Regions from separate parts of the Salinivibrio proteolyticus genome, predicted to be linked through region 2. Evidence: predicted binding sites of a transcription regulator. Region 2 holds the regulator's gene; each other region holds the start of a gene.
What was found. The regulator CRP, encoded in region 2, controls carbon source genes, mostly activating them, when cyclic AMP is high. The targets are predictions, from matches to a motif close to TGTGANNNNNNTCACA.

Region 1 (5,857 bases), 1.0 Mb from region 2:
TTGCCGCTTTTTGTCTGTTCGCTCAAGCTGTGATCAGGTTGGCGATATTGCTAGCAAAAGGCGATTAGCTTGCCGCCAATCGCCCTACTTTACTGAGACACTTTAACCGAGTCTCGTTACCGCGCAGTACTTATAGCGCGATAAAAATACCCGCCAGAGCCGCACTCATTAGGTTGGCAAAGGTGGCGGCAATCACTGCGCGCACGCCTAAGCTTGCCACATCTTTGCGACGCTCCGGCACCATCGCACCGATAGAGCCGAGCTGAATGGCAATCGAGCCGATATTCGCAAAGCCACACAAGGCAAAGGTCACAATGACTTGGCTTTGCACCGACAAGTTCGCTTTGATATCAGCAAACGATAAGAAGGCAACAAATTCGTTAAGCGCAATTTTCTGGCCAAGTAAGTTACCCACGGTGAAGATCTCGTGCACCGGTACACCGGTGAGTAGTGCCAGCGGTGAGAACAGGTAGCCAAACAGCATTTCTAGGCTTAGACCGTCAATATCGACCAACTCACCTAAACTACTCAGCCCAGCGTTTAGCATCGCAATCACGCTGATAAAGGCCACCAGCATGGTGCCCACAGCCACCGCGACTTTCATACCGTTCATCGCGCCGCTGGCGAGGGCGTCAATCGCATTGGCTTGGTCGCTGTCACTGATCTCTACATGGTTTTGTTCTGCGGGCGTCTGTGTTTCCGGCACAATGATTTTTGCCATCAAAAGTCCGCCGGGGGCAGCCATAAAGCTCGCGGCAATCAGGTATTTCAAATCCACACCCATCGCCGCATATCCGCCCAACACACTACCGGCGACCGAGGCCATGCCTCCCACCATCACAGCGAAGAGCTCAGAGCGTGTCATTTGGCTAAGAAAAGGGCGAACTACCAAAGGAGATTCGCCCTGAGAAAGAAAGATGTTGCTGGTTGCCACCAGAGACTCTGCTCGGCTGGTGCCGAGTAATCGCTGTATGCCACCGCCGAGAAGTTTAATAACCCACTGCATAATGCCGAGATGATAAAGGAGGGATATCAGCGCACTGATAAAAATGATTAGCGGCAGAACTTTAACAGCGAAAATAAACCCATCGTTGGCGAGAGGGCCAAATACAAACTCAATGCCTTCGTTGGCAAATGAAAGCAGCTTCGCCGCGCCATTGCTCATAGAGCCCAGCATGGCTTGTCCTACTGGAATGTAAAGCACCAGTGCGGCAAAACCCGCTTGTAGGCCAAATGCCCCAAGCACTGTACGCCAGTTGATCGCTTTACGGTTAGAGGAGAACGCATAGGCGCACAAAAACAGAGCGACGATGCCGGCCGCACTATAGAGAAGTTGCATAAATAGAATACCTTGCCGTGTTGTGTTGCACTTGCGGTACAGATGAGTACGACACGCTGCCAAGGTGGCAAGAGGTTCCATCATGCGTTTCATCGTACCGCGGGTTCGGTGAAGGTGGGCCCAACCTTGGACACTTTTTCTTCAGCCGCGAATCGCGACACAGCCACTCTTTGCCTTTGGGCTGGCGAAGAGCGCATGTTGGGCGGGCATTCTATTGTGATTTGAATCGCATTTCCAGCTAAATTTGGCCTTTGATCACATTTTATTCTCAGCCGCTCACTGAGCGCTACGACGATGGTCGGATAGGCTGCGAGACGGGTTTTTGGCAAGATTGATTGACACAGATCGCTCATATGTTATTGATAACCTGCTATTGACAATAAAATTAATCAAATAGCGATAAAAACAAACACAACAACGCAATTATTATAAAGGAAACAATCATGCAAACCGTCTCTCCTCATGAGGCCGGGTCGCGTTTATCTGTGATCCAACGTGTTCGCGCCTTGGGGCCGGGCATTATGATGGCCGCTGCCGCCGTGGGTGGCTCTCATCTGGTTGCCTCAACCAAAGCCGGTGCCATTTATGGTTGGCAATTGGCCGCATTAATCCTGCTGGTAAATCTCTTTAAATACCCTTTTTTCCGCGCAGGCGTGCAATACACGGCAGGAACCGGCGAAACCTTAGTAGAGGGCTATGCCCGCCTCGGCCGCGGGTATCTGTGGCTTTTTATTGTGCTCAGCGCGGTATCCGGCGTGATCAATACAGCTGCACTGACTTTATTTAGCGCCAGTCTGCTGAGCTATTTTGTGCCGTTTGATCTTTCCCTGACCGCCCTTTCCATCATTATTGTAATGACTTGTTTGGTCATTCTAATTGCTGGCCATTACAAGGCGTTGGATTGGCTATCTAAAGTGATCATGGCGACGCTCACCTGTGCCACCTTGGTCGCGGTGACTGTGGCAATCGGCAACCCTGTCGCGGTTGAGCCTAATTTTCAGACTCCGTCCATTTGGTCAGTCACGGCGATTGGCTTTATCGTGGTCACCATGGGTTGGATGCCCGCCCCGATTGAAATTTCTAGCATCACCTCGGTGTGGCTAAAGCGTAAAGCGCAATCTGAGCCCATTAATGCTAAAGCGGCGCTGTTTGATTTTAACGTCGGCTATATCGGCACCGCTGCATTGGCGATTGTGTTTCTATCACTCGGTGCCCTGCTGTTGCATGGCAGTGGGGTTGAATTAAAGCAATCTGGGATTGGCTTTTCGCATCAATTGGTTGGCCTGTATGCTGCTACGATTGGTGAATGGTCCCGCTACTTGATTGCGGTGGTCGCCTTTTTCTGTATCTTCGGCAGCACCATTACCGTGATCGACGGGTATGCGCGGGTCGTGTCTGAATCTCAGCGCTTATTGCGTCGCCAGCCACAAGCCTCGCCACAGGTGACTCAAGGCTGGATGTTAATCACGGCCGTGTTAGCGCTCGGTATTGTCGCGTTTTGGACCGGTGCATTGCTAACCATGCTCGATTTCGCCATGATTGCTGCATTCGTGACCACGCCGTTCTTTGCATTACTCAACTATATTTTGGTCACCAAACACCGCTTACCGCCTGAAGTGACCATGAGTAAGTCGATGCGCGCACTGGCGATCGTGGGCCTGATATATTTATTCGGCTTTTTAGCAGTATTTATCTGGTGGAAGTGGTTGATGTAACAAAGTTTACCTTGTTCACGCTTGAAGGGCTGGGTTAACATCCTTTTACAACTTCACCATAGGCGTTGAGCACGGATAAGGTATTATTTGCTTTATAAAAGCCAGTCATGGTTTAGGTTAAGGACGTGGGTAGCTTGAAAAAGTGAACGACTGCCCACATAACTGTCGTATTAAGAAATGGATTGTTAACCCAACCGGGAGAACGTTATGAACGATCGTATCGTTTCGCACAGCCAGTCACAGCAGAGTGCGTTATCTACTAACAAAGTGCTACGTAACACGTATGCACTGCTATCGATGACACTGATCACCAGTGCTATCGCGGCCTTTATCGCTATCGCTGTCGGCATCGGCCCAATGATGTCGCTAGGTATGACCCTAGGTGCGTTGGCGATCGTGTTCTTTGTGCTACCTCGCACCATGAACTCCTCCGCGGGTATCGTGTGGACCTTCGTGTTCACCGGCCTTCTGGGCGCCTCGTTAGGCCCAACACTGACCTATTACCTGAGCCTGTCGAGTGGCCCAGGGATTGTGATGCAGGCGCTTGCTACCACAGGTATGGTATTCCTTGGCCTGTCGGCTTACGCCATCACATCGAAGAAAGACTTCTCTTTCATGGGCGGTTTCTTGGTTGCCGGTGTGATTGCCCTACTGGTGGCGATGGTCGCGAACATCTTCCTACAGATCCCAGCGCTGAGCTTGGCGATCAGCACCATTGCGGTACTGATTTTCTCAGCCTTTATTCTGTATGACACCAGCAACATCATTAACGGCGGCGAGACCAACTACATCCGCGCCACCGTGTCGCTGTATTTGAATATCTTCAACATCTTCGTTCACCTGCTGAGCATTCTTGGCATCATGAACGACGACTAAGTGCCACACAAAAATTGTGTATGCACCACCAAAGCCGGCTATTGCCGGCTTTTTTTATAGCAGCACGCACAAGCGTGATGAAGAAACCTGTCCGCAACAAACGTCAGTTGCACTCATTCCAGTCGCTCGCTATGCTTTGCAGCCTTATCAACGGCGAGAACATCCGCTGGGATGACGAACAAAGGCAAGACTATGTTGGTGTATGAAGGTGAAACCGTTGCAACGGATGCGCAAGGGTATTTAAAAAACGTAGACGATTGGCACGAAGCGCTGGTTCCCTTGTTGGCTGAGCAAGAAGGCATTGCACTGACCGAGGCCCACTGGGAAGTGATCCACTTTGTCCGCCATTTTTACCAAGAATACAACACCTCACCGGCGGTGCGTTTATTGGTAAAATCGATGGAAAAAGAATACGGTCCGGAGAAAGGTAACAGCAAATACCTGTTTAAGCTCTTTCCGAAAGGCCCGGCCAAACAAGCAACCAAATTGGCAGGCCTCCCCAAACCCGCCAAATGTTTGTAACTAAGCCGCTTTAAAGACCTTCCCATGACCTACTGAATGGCAAACCCATCCACGGAACGCCATTCAGTATCTTCGTGTTTAACGTGATTCACGCTCGCGGTGGGCGGCCCTTGATCTAACCATGCAATAAGGGCATCAACCGACTCTTCGCGGCCACATGCCAACACCTCAACACGTCCATCTGGCAAGTTCTTCGCGTACCCAGTCAAAGACAGTTTTAATGCCTCGTGCGCGGTGTGATAACGAAAGCCAACGCCCTGAACGTGACCTGTGACATAGGCCTTGACGCATTTTTGAGACATCGGTCACCTCCACTGTATTTCCATTGCATAATGACATCTGTATAACGCTACATGAGACAGTCGTTTGACAGGATTACGTCATGAAAGAAGTAGCGTTTCGATGGATTGATAAATACCTCATCCACCTTCGGCTCCAAGAAAAATTTTACCTTATCTTTTTCCTTCCCCTCCTCGCAATGATAGTGATAGCGCTGACACTCGATGCAGCGTCGGACACGCGAGTGGCAACCAACATGCAGGCGGAAGGCCAAGCCATTCAGGCCCTAGTGGCGAAATACGATTTGCCAGCGCAAGAAGTACGCACGGTACTACAAAACCAGCAAAGCGGGTTTACGCTCACGCCGTCGGGACAGCTTGACTATCAACCAGATGGCACCTTGTTCACCTACCTTGGCACACTCGATTGGAGCTTGCTGCTTGGCATGGTAGTGGTGATTGCGCTGTTGACCTATTACATCATGACCTTTATCGGCGGCGCGATGTACACCATGAACCAAGCTCTCTTAAAGCTAGCAGATGGGGAACTCAGCTACCGAATGAACTTCTTCCCAGTACGGGATGAGTTCAGCCAGATCGCGATTACCATCGACAAAGTGCTTGAGCGTGAGCAAAACATGGTAAAAGCCATTCAGCAAAGCGCAGAGATGATGGATAGCTTGTCATCAAGCCTGCAGCAGCGCAGCGATGAAAGTGAATCACTGGGTGAAAGCCAACGTCAGTATCTTGATTCACTCGCCAGTGCCACCGAGGAAATGGCGGGATCGATTCGTGAAGTGGCGAGCCACGCCACCGATACGTCTACTCAGACCCAAGAGGCCACCGAGGCGGCTCAGCAAGGGCGTCAGCAAGTTCAGCAAACCATGACGGCGATTAACGCGCTGGCCAGTGAGATTGCTCAAGCCGCTGATAAGGTGACGGAACTGAATCAAAATGCTGAGCAAATTGGCAGCGTGGTGACCACCATTAACGCCATCAGCGAGCAGACCAACTTATTGGCCCTGAATGCGGCGATCGAGGCTGCCCGTGCGGGCGAGCAAGGGCGTGGCTTTGCGGTAGTCGCCGATGAGGTGCGCACCTTGGCAAGCCGCACTCAAGAGTCCACG
Region 2 (5,857 bases):
GCCGCCGATTATTGTGCCTACCCCATGGCATCGATGGAAGGCGAGCAGGTCACCTTGCCCGAGAGCTTTGCGCCGGGGATCACGCCTCTTGATTAAGGAGAACAACATGGATAGTTGCCAAGCGTTATTTGACAGATTGTGGCAAGACTACACCCAGCGTCTTTGCCCTTCTGCGCAGAAAGTGCATGGGTTGCTCGAAGAAGGCCAACCCCTGATCAATGATCATATTGCACTGCGCACCTTTGCACTGCCTAATGTGGGGCTGGACAAGCTTGCCCGTCCTTTTATTGCGTTGGGCTATGAGCCGAAAGGTGAGTATACCTTTGAAGCGAAGAAGCTCAACGCACGTCACTACGAGCATCCCGATCCCTTGATGCCGAAAGTGTTTATTAGTGAATTGATGGTGGGCCAATGCTCGACAACATTGCAATCTATCGTGCGCGACTTAGTGGCGAATGTGGATGATGATGCGCTGAAAGGGAGCGATTTTCTTCATCAAGGACGTTTGTGGGAGTTGGATTGGCAAACCTACAAGACGTTAGCGGATGAAAGTGAATATGCAGCTTGGGTGGCAGCGCATGGCTATGGGGCGAACCACTTTACCGTCAGCGTGAATCAGCTGAATAACCATGATAGCTGTCAAGCGGTCAACGATACCTTGCGCCAAAATGGGTTTACCATTAACGAATCTGGCGGGGAGGTCAAAGGGGATGCGTCAGTCTTTTTGGAGCAATCCTCGACGATGGCTGATCGCGTGCCGGTGCAATTTAGCGATGCACGCCATGATATTCCGGGTGGTTTCTACGAGTTTGCGAAACGGTATCCGCTTCCGGACGGTGAACTTTATCAAGGTTTTGTCGCCGCCTCGGCTGATAAAATCTTTGAAAGTACGCATCAATAGTGGCGAGAGACGAAAAGGAGAGCGATGCTCTCCTTTTTTAGTTGGCGGTGTTTAGCGACTTTCAATATCGAGCCAGAATGTATCGTCAATTGCCTGAGTCTCATTACTCAGATGTGGGTTGTCGACCCGAATAAAGGTGCGCTCACCAATATTGGCTTTCTCAAAGGTCTCTTTTACCAGAGGGGCATTCTCAAAAAATTCGATGAAGGATCCGTCTTGATAGGCGGCCGCAAAGGCATCGTTGAGCATGGTCGCTACCTCTGGGTTTTGGGGCGATACAAACAAGAACATTGGGAAGCGATAGATCAGCATTAAGTGCGGATCAACCAACAGATTTGTATATTGAGGTCGCTCTGCCAGCTCGCTAAAAGGTTCGATAAGCGCACGCGGGAAGAGGTCGGCCCGTCCGGTATCGACGCCTTTAAAGATATTCTCAAAGCTTGAGATTTCTCGAACCCGAAATCCCGCCGACTGCAAGACCTTCACATCCGCCCAGCCTTGCCCTTGGATCATGGTCAGACTATTGAGCCCTGCTTGGTCACTGATTTGTGCAAGCTTGGGTTCGGTGGCTTGATTGGTAATGAACAAGCGATGGCCTAATAGACCCCGAAAGACTGGATAACGGATGGGAAGTAACTCTGACTCAAGGGTACGGTCGGCCCCGAGCCAATCTACCGTCAGTCGTCCTTGTTTTAGCATTTCCACTTTACGAGACTGAGAGCCAATTTGGCCTTGAAAGGCCTGTAAAGTGACAGACTCACCCGATTTTTCCGCTAAAAACTCAATCAAGTCGATAGCGTATAAATCGAGGGCAGAGCCAGCCCGTGGTTCTGGATGGACAATGGTGATATTCGCCGCAGCAGTTGAAGAAACCGCCGCGAGTAGCAATGCAGCAAGGGTTTGACGTAAGCTTCTCATAAACGACATCCTGTTAATCAGTTGTTAGATGGGTCGTTTCTGAAGTGTAGAACTTAGGTAATGAGTTTCCAGTCAATAAAAATAAAAAAACCGACGCAAAAGCGCCGGTTTTGTCGCAACACGCGAGGATTAGCGTGTGCCGTAAACCACAATGGTTTTACCGTGAGCTGAGATAAGGTTCTGCTCTTCCAGCATTTTAAGGATACGCCCAACCGTCTCACGCGAACAGCCAACAATCTGACCAATCTCTTGACGCGTGATCTTGATTTGCATGCCGTCAGGGTGAGTCATGGCGTCAGGTTGCTTCGCCAAGTTCAGTAGGGTTTGCGCAATGCGGCCGGTCACGTCCAGGAAGGCAAGGTCTCCCACTTTCTGGCTGGTCACTTGCAGGCGACGCGCCATCTGAGAGGATAGACGCATCAAAATGTCTGGGTTAACTTGGATCAGCTGGCGGAATTTCTTGAATGAAATTTCTGCCACTTCGCAAGGTGATTTCGCACGTACCCATGCGGTGCGCTCTTGGTCCTCTTCGAACAGACCAAGTTCGCCGATGAAGTCACCTTGGTTAAGGTAAGACAGGATCATCTCCTTGCCTTCTTCATCTTTGATTAGTACGGCCACAGAACCTTTCACGATGTAGTACAAGGTCTCCGCCTTTTCCCCTGCATGGATCAGAGTACTTTTGGACGGGTACTTGTGAATATGACAATGTGAAAGGAACCACTCGAGTGTAGGGTCTGTTTGAGGTTTTCCTGGAACCATATAACTTATTTCCTCTGCATGTGTTGCCCGGCAACGACGTCCTGTCTTTGTCTGAATGGAAACCCATCAGTCCAATGCACAGAATACGAGGTCTTGGCGCAGGCTACAAGCTCACTGTATGTTAACAAGAGTGTATCTTTTTTCTATCTGGATTTCTTGATTTTGATCTAAGCCAACCGCCTAAAAAATCGGCAAAAATGTGGCTAAGATCACGACCTGAGAAGTAATACACGTTAAGTGCGCTACGGCGGTTAACCTATCTTGCCTTTCTCAATCAACTGTTGGATCAAGGGGCGAATAATCAGCTCCATCGCAAATCCCATTTTACCGCCGGGCACGACCAGCGTGTTGTGCCGAGACATAAAGGCGCCACTGATCATTTGCAGTAAATAAGGAAAATCGACGTTCTTCATGCCACGAAAGCGGATCACAACAAAGCTTTCGTCGAGTGAAGGGATCCCTTTTGCATTCAGCGGGTTGGATGTGTCTACGGTCGGGACACGTTGGAAGTTAATATGTGTGCGAGAAAACTGCGGCGTAATGTAGTGTAAATAATCATCCATGGAGCGCACGATCGAGTCCGTGACAGCCTCGCGGGAATGGCCTCGGTCGCGCGTATCGCGGACAAACTTTTGAATCCACTCCAAGTTAACGATAGGCACCATGCCGATCAGTAAATCAACATGTTGGGCGACATTGACGTCACCATCCACCACCCCGCCATGCAAGCCTTCATAAAATAATACGTCGGTATTTTCAGGCAGATCTTGCCAGGGGGTGAAAGTGCCCGGCATTTGGTTATAAGGCACGGCTTCATCAAAGGTGTGTAGATAACGACGGTATTTACCTGTGCCTTGTTCGCCATATTCTTTAAAAAATTGCTCAAGGCGTGGGAAATCGTTGGCCGTGGGACCAAAGTAGCTAATATGACGACCTTGTTCACGGGCTTTACGGATCTCAACATCCATTTCTGGCCGCGTGAAGCGGTGAAAGCTATCGCCCTCTAACCAAGAGGCTTTGATGTTCATCATATTGAACATCTTACGAAACGCTTCGGAGGTCGTGGTTGTGCCTGCGCCGGATGAACCGGTCACAGCGATGATTGGGTGTTTAGCCGACATGACGAGCCCTGTCATTGATCAGTCTGAATTTACACCGCAGCCCACAAGGGGAGGCGGTGTTACGGTCTGAGATCGCGCTGACGACGAATATCCACTGTCTCATGCAGCTCAGAGTATACAATCACGGCGTCGCCGGATTTTAATTGTTCACGCACTTGTTCAACTTTCTCAGCAAAGCTGACTTCCTGCTCACCGTAATCTGTCCCTTCCCGCAACACAAAGTGTTCAATTAAATTGGTCAAGGTCTCGGCTGGCACAGATTGCCATGGAACCATCATACTACATCACCTTTTGCTGACATCGGGATGGCACGGACGCCATCTCCATGCTTAGGTTGTGAATTAGCTCCCATTTTACCGAATTATGCGTGTAGGTGCAGTGTGTCTATGTCGATTTAGTCACAATTTATCGTGACGATTGGGGCATCAGGTGTCGAGTTGCTCAGCTATCCACGCGGGCACTGCCTCTTCCAACCATAAACGCGGTGCACGCCAATGGCCAGTGACAAACCCAACATGTCCGCCATGGTCAGTGAGTTGATAGCGTATATTGGCCGGTAATGGCGTGGTTGGGATCACCGCATCAGTCATAAAAGGATCGTCTTTGGCATGAATGATGGTCAAAGGGGCGCGGATCGCAGGCAATACGGATAAGCCACTGCATTGCTGGTAGTAATGATGTGCGTCCTCAAACCCATGCAGTGGTGCGGTGACGGTTTGATCAAACTCGAATAAGGTCGAAATACGGGGCTGCTCGCCAGCTTGCCAACGACCCACTTGGGCGTGTCGCGTAAGCTTATCTGACAGGGTTTGTCGCATTGAGCGAAGCAGGTACGCTTGGTAGACACGTGAGAATCCTTGCTGAATGCGTAACGAGCAGGCGGCAAGGTCTAAGGGGGGTGACACTGCGCAGCCGCTGGAGACAATCGGATCATCCGCATACTCTGCCAAATAGCGCACCAGCATGTTGCCGCCTAGCGATACGCCCACGGCATGAATGGGATGCTGAGGATAACGCATGCGTAATGTGGTCAAAAAATAGCGCGCATCCTGTGTCTCGCCTGAGTGATAAGTGCGCGGGACGCGGTTTAAGCGGCCACTGCAACTACGAAAGTGCATCACCACACCGCACCAGCCTTGGCGCTGAAAAGCAGCCAGTAATCCATTCGCGTACGGGTTATGAAAACTGCCAGCGAGGCCATGAAAAAGGGTCACTATCGGTTGGCCGGGCTGAGGCGTCTGCGTCCAAGCGAGATCGACGAAATCACCATCCGGTAAATCCAGCTGCTGCCATAAAGGAGAGATCACGGGTTGCCGCCGCATCAGCCGTGGCATGATGGTTTGTAGATGAGGATTACGGGCGCTGGGAATCGGTTCAAAGGGCGTCATCAGCGTCTCCTTGCTCATCGTCTTTGATCACACTGGCGCGCAGAGCGGGATAGAGCGATTTGGCCGAGGGCGAGAGCTGACGGCAATAATACGCCAACGGCGAGGGCGACTCGGTCAGCCATGTTTGTTGATTCAAGGCGTGGATGAGGTCTTGTTGTTGGAACTTCTCGAGGCTGAGCTCGAAATTCAGCATTTTTTTATATTGTCCCGCGCCAACGCGCGGTTTGATATCGCGACGTAGGTTGCGGTAGGCAATCAGCAAATGCTCAGAGCGGCTGAGCGATTGTTTAAGTTGGCTGAGGCTCTCTGGGGCAAGGCCATAGCCATGGCTTTCCAGCCAAGCCAGCAACAGGGCAAGGTTGACGTTGCCCTGATGCTGATCTTGCAATTTAAGACACGCCTGTTTGACGTCTTGCTTGCCATAGTGTTGCAAACAAAACTGCCACAGGTCGGCTGCATTCGCTTGGCCGGGAATTAGGCTTGATTGAATGCCGCCTCCATGGCTTCCAGTTCTTCCTGTCGCTCCATCCATTCTTGCTCTACCTCTTCCAGCGCTGATTTGGCATCAGCCTGGCGTTGTAATTGTTCCGCGAGTTGGGCTTTTTGGTCTGCGCCATAAATTGTTGGGTCGGCCAGTTTGGTCTCTGCATCGGCAATAATGGCAGAGAGCTGTTCGATTTTTGTGTCTAGGCTGTCAATTTTTTTACGAAGTGGCGCGGTTTTTTGGCGAAGTTCGGCCTCGCGACGCTTTTGTGCCTTACGATCGA
Region 3 (5,857 bases), 750 kb from region 2:
CACCAGAGGGACGCGCGCCGCCCAAATACTTACCACTGAGGGCACCGAAGGCAAGGGGGGAGTAGGCAAGTAGCTCGACGCCTTCGTGATGACTGATTTCAGACAGGCCAACTTCAAAGCTACGGTTAAGTAAATTATAGGGATTTTGGATCGATACAATCCGCGTCAGGCTATGTTTTTCGGCTAAATGCAAATAGCTCATCACGCCCCAAGGCGTCTCGTTTGATACCCCGACGTAGCGGATTTTACCGGCTTTCACCAGATCATTTAACGCATCCAGGGTATCTAGCAAGGTGACGCCGGAGTGCTCGTCTTGATACGGATAGTTCAATTTGCCAAAACAGTTATTGTGACGCTGTGGCCAGTGCACCTGATACAAATCGATGTAGTCAGTTTTTAAGCGCGATAAGCTGTCTTCAACGGCTTGATGAATGTGGCGACGATTGAGGGACATATCCTCACGAATGTAAGGCACGTTGCGTGGACCAGCGACTTTGGTGGCCAAGATCACACGATCACGCTTCCCCGACTTTTCTAACCAACTTCCAATATACGCCTCGGTTCGGCCTTGGGTGGCTTGGCTGGGCGGAACCGGATACATTTCGGCGGTATCGATAAGATTAACGCCGCGCTCAAGGGCAAAATCCAATTGCGCATGGGCATCGGCTTCGGTGTTTTGCTCACCGAAGGTCATGGTGCCCAAGCACACTTTACTGACATCTAAGGTGGAATGGGGCAGGCGGTGGTATTGCATCCTGTCTCCTTGTCTGCAATCGACCTATGGCATTCCATAGTAGAGAATTTTATTGCTCAGCAAAAGCGTTGTGGCGCCTTGCTTGACAGTTTCTCCGATCCTGCTCTTTACTGATAAAGATCACAACGAGGAGAGCATCATGAACTATGGACAACTTAAGGCATGGATGCGCGCTGACCCGCGCTCTTGCCCCCAATGTTATGTGATGGCCCACGCCGGTGGTGCGAAATATTCCGTTGAAGTGGAGGTGAAACACCACCTCGAACCTTTGCGTGACGATGCCACCGGTGAAGTGATGCAGTTTGATAATGTGGGTCAAGTGGGAGACCGCTTAAAGGCGCTGGGAATTGAACAGGGCGTATTGCGCTTGTTCGACCCTTACGACGAGTTCGCCACCGGTGATCAACCGCCCTGCAAAGAGGACATGCCGATACGCTTCTAGGCCGTTCGGTCAGCTGACGAAAAATCGGCTTAGAATATGATGGGTGAACTGGGTGCGCAGATAAAAGCCACGCGGTAGGGTTTTGATCGGTTCGCCCTTTTCCCCAAACGCATCGGTGAGTGCATGGCTGTTGGCGGCTTTGGGGCGCAGCTGTAAATACTGGCCGTGACGCGCGGTAATATCATTCACCCGTCCTAAGGCAATCAAATCCATCAGCTCTTCCCAATCGGCACGCAGCTGCGCGTCTTCTTCTCGACTGGGTGACCAGAGCAGGGGAGTGCCAATGCGCCGCTCTGCGAGTGGGATAGTGCGTTCTCCCTCAACGGGAACCCAAAGGACACGAGAGAGTTTGTGCCGAACATGGCTGTGTTCCCACTGTACACCACTGATCCCCGTCAAAGGCGCAACACACACAAAGGTGGTTTCGAGTGGCTTGCCATGCGCGTTAACGGGGATCGTTTTCAGCTCAATCCCCAAATGAGCAAAGTCTTGCTCGGGCTTACTTCCTGCCGTCGCGCCCAAGCAGGTTTCTAGCAACATGCCTACCCAGCCTTTTTCTCGGCTCAGATCGGCCGGACAGGCGATCCCATGCTCGTGGCTGATTTCCCCTAGCGTAAAACCGGCTAAATCAGCGGCACGCTGCATGAGTTCTGATTCGGACTGTGGTGGCTGCATATAGATAGCTTTTCGGCAACGGGTAATGTTTGGCATAAGATGACCGGCATTATCGTTAAGCGTCGAGCAAGGCGCAAGGATCCTCATGGTGAAGATCAATCTGGCGGCGCTTTAGTTATCCACAGAAAGATAAGTGTTGCGTATAAAAATCGCGACCATGATCATATATACAGTACCCTTTTTACCTGTGTTAGGTGAGTAACTAACGATATTGTTGGATTTTTGCGCTAACGATGTGGATAATTTACTAACTGATGGATCTTTGAGCGATCTGTGTGCAAAGGATGATCGAAAGATCGCCACAAGGATCTTTGCCGGGTTTTATGTTTTTAATATTCTGATTTATATGGGTTATTTTTGTTTTTGTTTAATTATAAATCAGATTAACTGATCTTGAACTGATGACGTTTTAGACTTTTTCGTTGCTTCTTCACAAATCTATCCACAGAAAGCGTGAATAAATGTGCGCAAACTCTCATTGCTATGTTTATAACTTCCTGTTAGGCCCTGAGTTATCCTCAGATGACGACGAGTGCGCAAAAACACAGGTTAATCCACAATGTTTGTTTACCCTTAGCGGCTTTTTGTGAAAAAATCAGACTCAGTAGAGATTTATCATTGAGGTCGTCCAGTGATTGATGGCGATGGCTATCGTCCCAATGTGGGGATAGTAATATGTAACGGCCACGGTCAGGTTCTCTGGGCTCGTCGATATGGTCAGCATTCATGGCAGTTCCCGCAAGGCGGGATTGATGATGGGGAAAGTCCCGAACAAGCCATGTTCCGTGAGCTTTACGAAGAAGTAGGGCTGACCAAAAAAGATGTCCGCATCTTGGGTACTAGCCGTCATTGGCTACGTTATAAGCTCCCGAAACGTTTGGTGCGTTGGGACTCCAAGCCAGTCTGTATTGGGCAAAAACAAAAATGGTTTTTGTTGAAGCTGGAATGCGATGAGTCGAAAGTGAATGTGTCCCGCGGGGGAACCCCGGAATTTGATGGCTGGCGTTGGGTCAGTTATTGGTATCCGGTACGTCAGGTTGTGTCTTTCAAACGCGAAGTATACCGCCGCGCAATGAAAGAGTTTGCGCCGTTAGCGATGCCTTTTAAGGAGCGTAAGCCTCGACGTCGGAACAAGCGAGGGTAACGTTTAAGGAGGAAGCCGGTGCTGACACAGCTTAGAAATATTGTTCAGAGCGTAGCCGCATCGGCGGATCTACATCAGGCGCTGCAAACCCTAGTGCAGCAAACCTGTGTTGCGATGCACACTGAGTGTTGCTCTGTGTACCTTGCCAATCCCGAGCAAGCCAGCTTTGATCTGATGGCCACCCAAGGCTTGGACCCTGCCGCGCAAGTCTCACTGTCTTTTGGTGAAGGCTTGGTAGGGTTAGTTGGCGAGCGCGCAGAACCGATCAATCTGGCCCATGCGCGCGAGCATCCCGCGTTTAAACCTTTCCCTGCCACAGGAGAAGATGCCTTCCAGTCTTTTTTAGGTACGCCCATTATTTATCGTAAAACGGTACTGGGCGTACTGGTCGTGCAGCAACACCAGCCGCGTCAATTTGACGAAAGTGAAGAGTCGTTTCTTGTCACGCTCGCCGCGCAACTGGCCGTAGTGTTTGCCCATGCAGATGCAAAAGGCGGATGGCTGAATGCGTCACAGTCACCCGTGTTGTTGGAAGGGGTTCCAGCATCTCCTGGGGTAGGAATTGCGAATGCATGGTGTGATGATTCTCAACCACGGTTAGAGGACGTTGCACCGGCCAGCTGTTTGCATGTTCAAAAAGAACTCGATCGTCTAGATGCCGCATTAGATGATGCGTCAGTGGAGTTCCGTCGCCTTAGAAAACGCTTTGATAAGGAGCTACAAAAAGAAGCGCTGGCGATCTTTGATTTGTTTGTCCATTTGCTCAACGATCCTATGCTGCGCGAGGATATGACCCTACGTATCCAACAGGGCGACGAAGCAGCGTGGGCGGTCCGACAAACGGTAGAAACCTTTTCATCCCGTTTTGCGGCCATGGATGATCCCTATCTTAAGGCTCGGGCTGCCGATGTGAAGGAGCTCGGCCAGCGGTTACTCTATTTTCTTTCTGAAGCCTCAAGCAATCATCAACCTATCTCGTCACCTATCGTCTTGCTTGCCCGTGAACTGACGGCTGGCATGCTGGCATCTATTCCACGTGCGCTACTCGCGGGGGTCGTAGCCGAAGAGGGCGCGGCGAACTCCCATGCGGCCATATTGGCAAGGGCACTTGGCATTCCGGCGGTGATGGGAGTGAGTTTTTCCGCGCCAAGACTCCACAATAAATCGGTGATCTTGGATGGTCACAAAGGGCTGTTGATGATTGAGCCCGCCGCACCTTTGCTGAAGGAATATCAGCAGCTGGTTCAAGCTGAAGTCAGTTTGCAATCGACTTTAGATACGGCACTAGCCTCGCCCGGAAAAAGTCAAGATGGCACCCGTATCCAGATCCATTTGAACGCTGGTTTGAGCGCCGACAGTAGCATCGCCATCAACCAAGGTGTCGATGGGGTGGGCTTGTTTCGGACCGAAGTGCCTTTTTTAATGCAGCGCCGTTTTCCTTCCGAGGACGAACAGGTCAAACAATACCGTGCGATTTTAGCCAGCTACCCAGATAAACCGGTGGTGATGCGCACCTTGGATATTGGCGGGGATAAGCCATTACCCTATTTGAGTGTCGATGAAGATAACCCGTTTCTTGGCTGGCGCGGCATTCGTTTTACCTTAGATCACCCCGATATTTTTCTGATCCAAGTGCGTGCGATGCTGCGTGCCAGTTTGGGTTTGGATAATTTGAAACTCTTATTGCCGATGATCTCCGGTGTGAATGAATTGCTGGAAGCGAAAGCGTTAATTGCTCGCGCGTTTGAGGAAGTACGCCAAGAGGCACAGTTGGCGGGAGAAGTTCTGGCGAAACCGCTGCTTGGCATTATGGTTGAGGTACCCTCTGTGCTGTATCAGCTCGATGGGATCGCGCAAGAAGTCGATTTTCTTTCCGTTGGCACCAACGATTTAACGCAGTATTTGTTGGCCGTGGATCGCAACAATGCCCGCGTCGCCAACATCTTTGATGCGCTCCATCCTTCCGTACTTCATGCGCTGAGTTTAATTGCGACCACCAGTGATCGCCATCAATTGCCGGTGAGCGTATGTGGTGAACTGGCTGGCGATCCGGTGGGCGCGGCATTATTAGTGGGACTGGGGTATCGTCAATTGAGTATGAATACGCGTAATGTGGCAAAGATTAAGTACTTGCTCAGTCGTCTTTCCTTACCGCGCTTACAAAAGCAAACCGAGCAGATGCTTAGTTTGAGTGAACCCGGACAGGTCCGTACCCAGATGGAAGGCTTTTTAGCCGAACAAGGTTTGGATGCGCTGGTTCAAATTGGACGTATGCGATGATCACCACCGCAACCTTGTTGTTAGCGTTTATTTGTATGCTGTTGGGGGCGTTAGTTGGCACACTCTCCGGACTCCTTGGCATTGGCGGTGGCTTGGTGGTGGTGCCGGCGTTAAGCTTTTTGCTGCCATTATTTGGTCTGTCTGCTGATATCGTCATGCCGATGGCGCTGGCAACATCGTTGGCTACCATTGTCTTAACCTCCAGCGCCTCAGCGTGGCGCCATTTTTGTATGGGCAATGTGGATATGCGCGCGGTCAGAGCTCTGGTTCCAGGGATGATGCTAGGCGGCGTATTAGGTGCCTCATTGGCAGATAAACTTCCACCCGATTGGCTGCCACGTATCTTTGGCGTCATCGTGCTGACCATGGCGATACAAATGTTGCTCAGTCGTCCCCAAGTCACCCTCCGCCCTTTACCGTCTCCATGGCGAATATCTCTGGCGGGTACCTTGATCGGTACGCTATCAAGCTTGGCTGGCATTGGCGGCGGATCCTTTACCGTCCCTTACTTGCATTGGCGAGGGGTCACGATGCACAAAGCCATTGGCAGCTCTGCACTTGG

Region 1: the regulator CRP is predicted to act here: its motif matches at 1,555-1,570, upstream of N7E60_RS06260 (NupC/NupG family nucleoside CNT transporter).
Region 3: the regulator CRP is predicted to act here: its motif matches at 2,334-2,349, upstream of rppH (RNA pyrophosphohydrolase).

Annotation. Positions count from the first base shown of each region.
Region 1 covers NZ_CP114584.1:1,305,914-1,311,770, reverse strand. The annotation lists gene N7E60_RS06260 (NupC/NupG family nucleoside CNT transporter) at 131-1,339, opposite strand; gene N7E60_RS06255 (NRAMP family divalent metal transporter) at 1,783-3,054, shown strand; gene N7E60_RS06250 (Bax inhibitor-1/YccA family protein) at 3,262-3,930, shown strand; gene N7E60_RS06245 (TusE/DsrC/DsvC family sulfur relay protein) at 4,123-4,452, shown strand; gene yccX (acylphosphatase) at 4,482-4,754, opposite strand; gene N7E60_RS06235 (methyl-accepting chemotaxis protein) at 4,835-5,857, shown strand, end outside.
Region 2 covers NZ_CP114584.1:273,370-279,226, forward strand. The annotation lists gene astD (succinylglutamate-semialdehyde dehydrogenase) at 1-96, shown strand, start outside; gene N7E60_RS01305 (DUF1338 domain-containing protein) at 107-901, shown strand; gene N7E60_RS01310 (type 2 periplasmic-binding domain-containing protein) at 953-1,819, opposite strand; gene crp (cAMP-activated global transcriptional regulator CRP) at 1,949-2,581, opposite strand; gene N7E60_RS01320 (phosphoribulokinase) at 2,833-3,702, opposite strand; gene N7E60_RS01325 (YheU family protein) at 3,762-3,980, opposite strand; gene N7E60_RS01330 (hydrolase) at 4,128-5,090, opposite strand; gene N7E60_RS01335 (TIGR02444 family protein) at 5,077-5,622, opposite strand; gene N7E60_RS01340 (ABC transporter ATP-binding protein) at 5,565-5,857, opposite strand, start outside.
Region 3 covers NZ_CP114584.1:2,519,272-2,525,128, reverse strand. The annotation lists gene N7E60_RS11840 (NADP(H)-dependent aldo-keto reductase) at 1-754, opposite strand, end outside; gene N7E60_RS11835 (DUF6482 family protein) at 894-1,196, shown strand; gene mutH (DNA mismatch repair endonuclease MutH) at 1,206-1,871, opposite strand; gene rppH (RNA pyrophosphohydrolase) at 2,503-3,015, shown strand; gene ptsP (phosphoenolpyruvate--protein phosphotransferase) at 3,034-5,295, shown strand; gene N7E60_RS11815 (sulfite exporter TauE/SafE family protein) at 5,295-5,857, shown strand, end outside.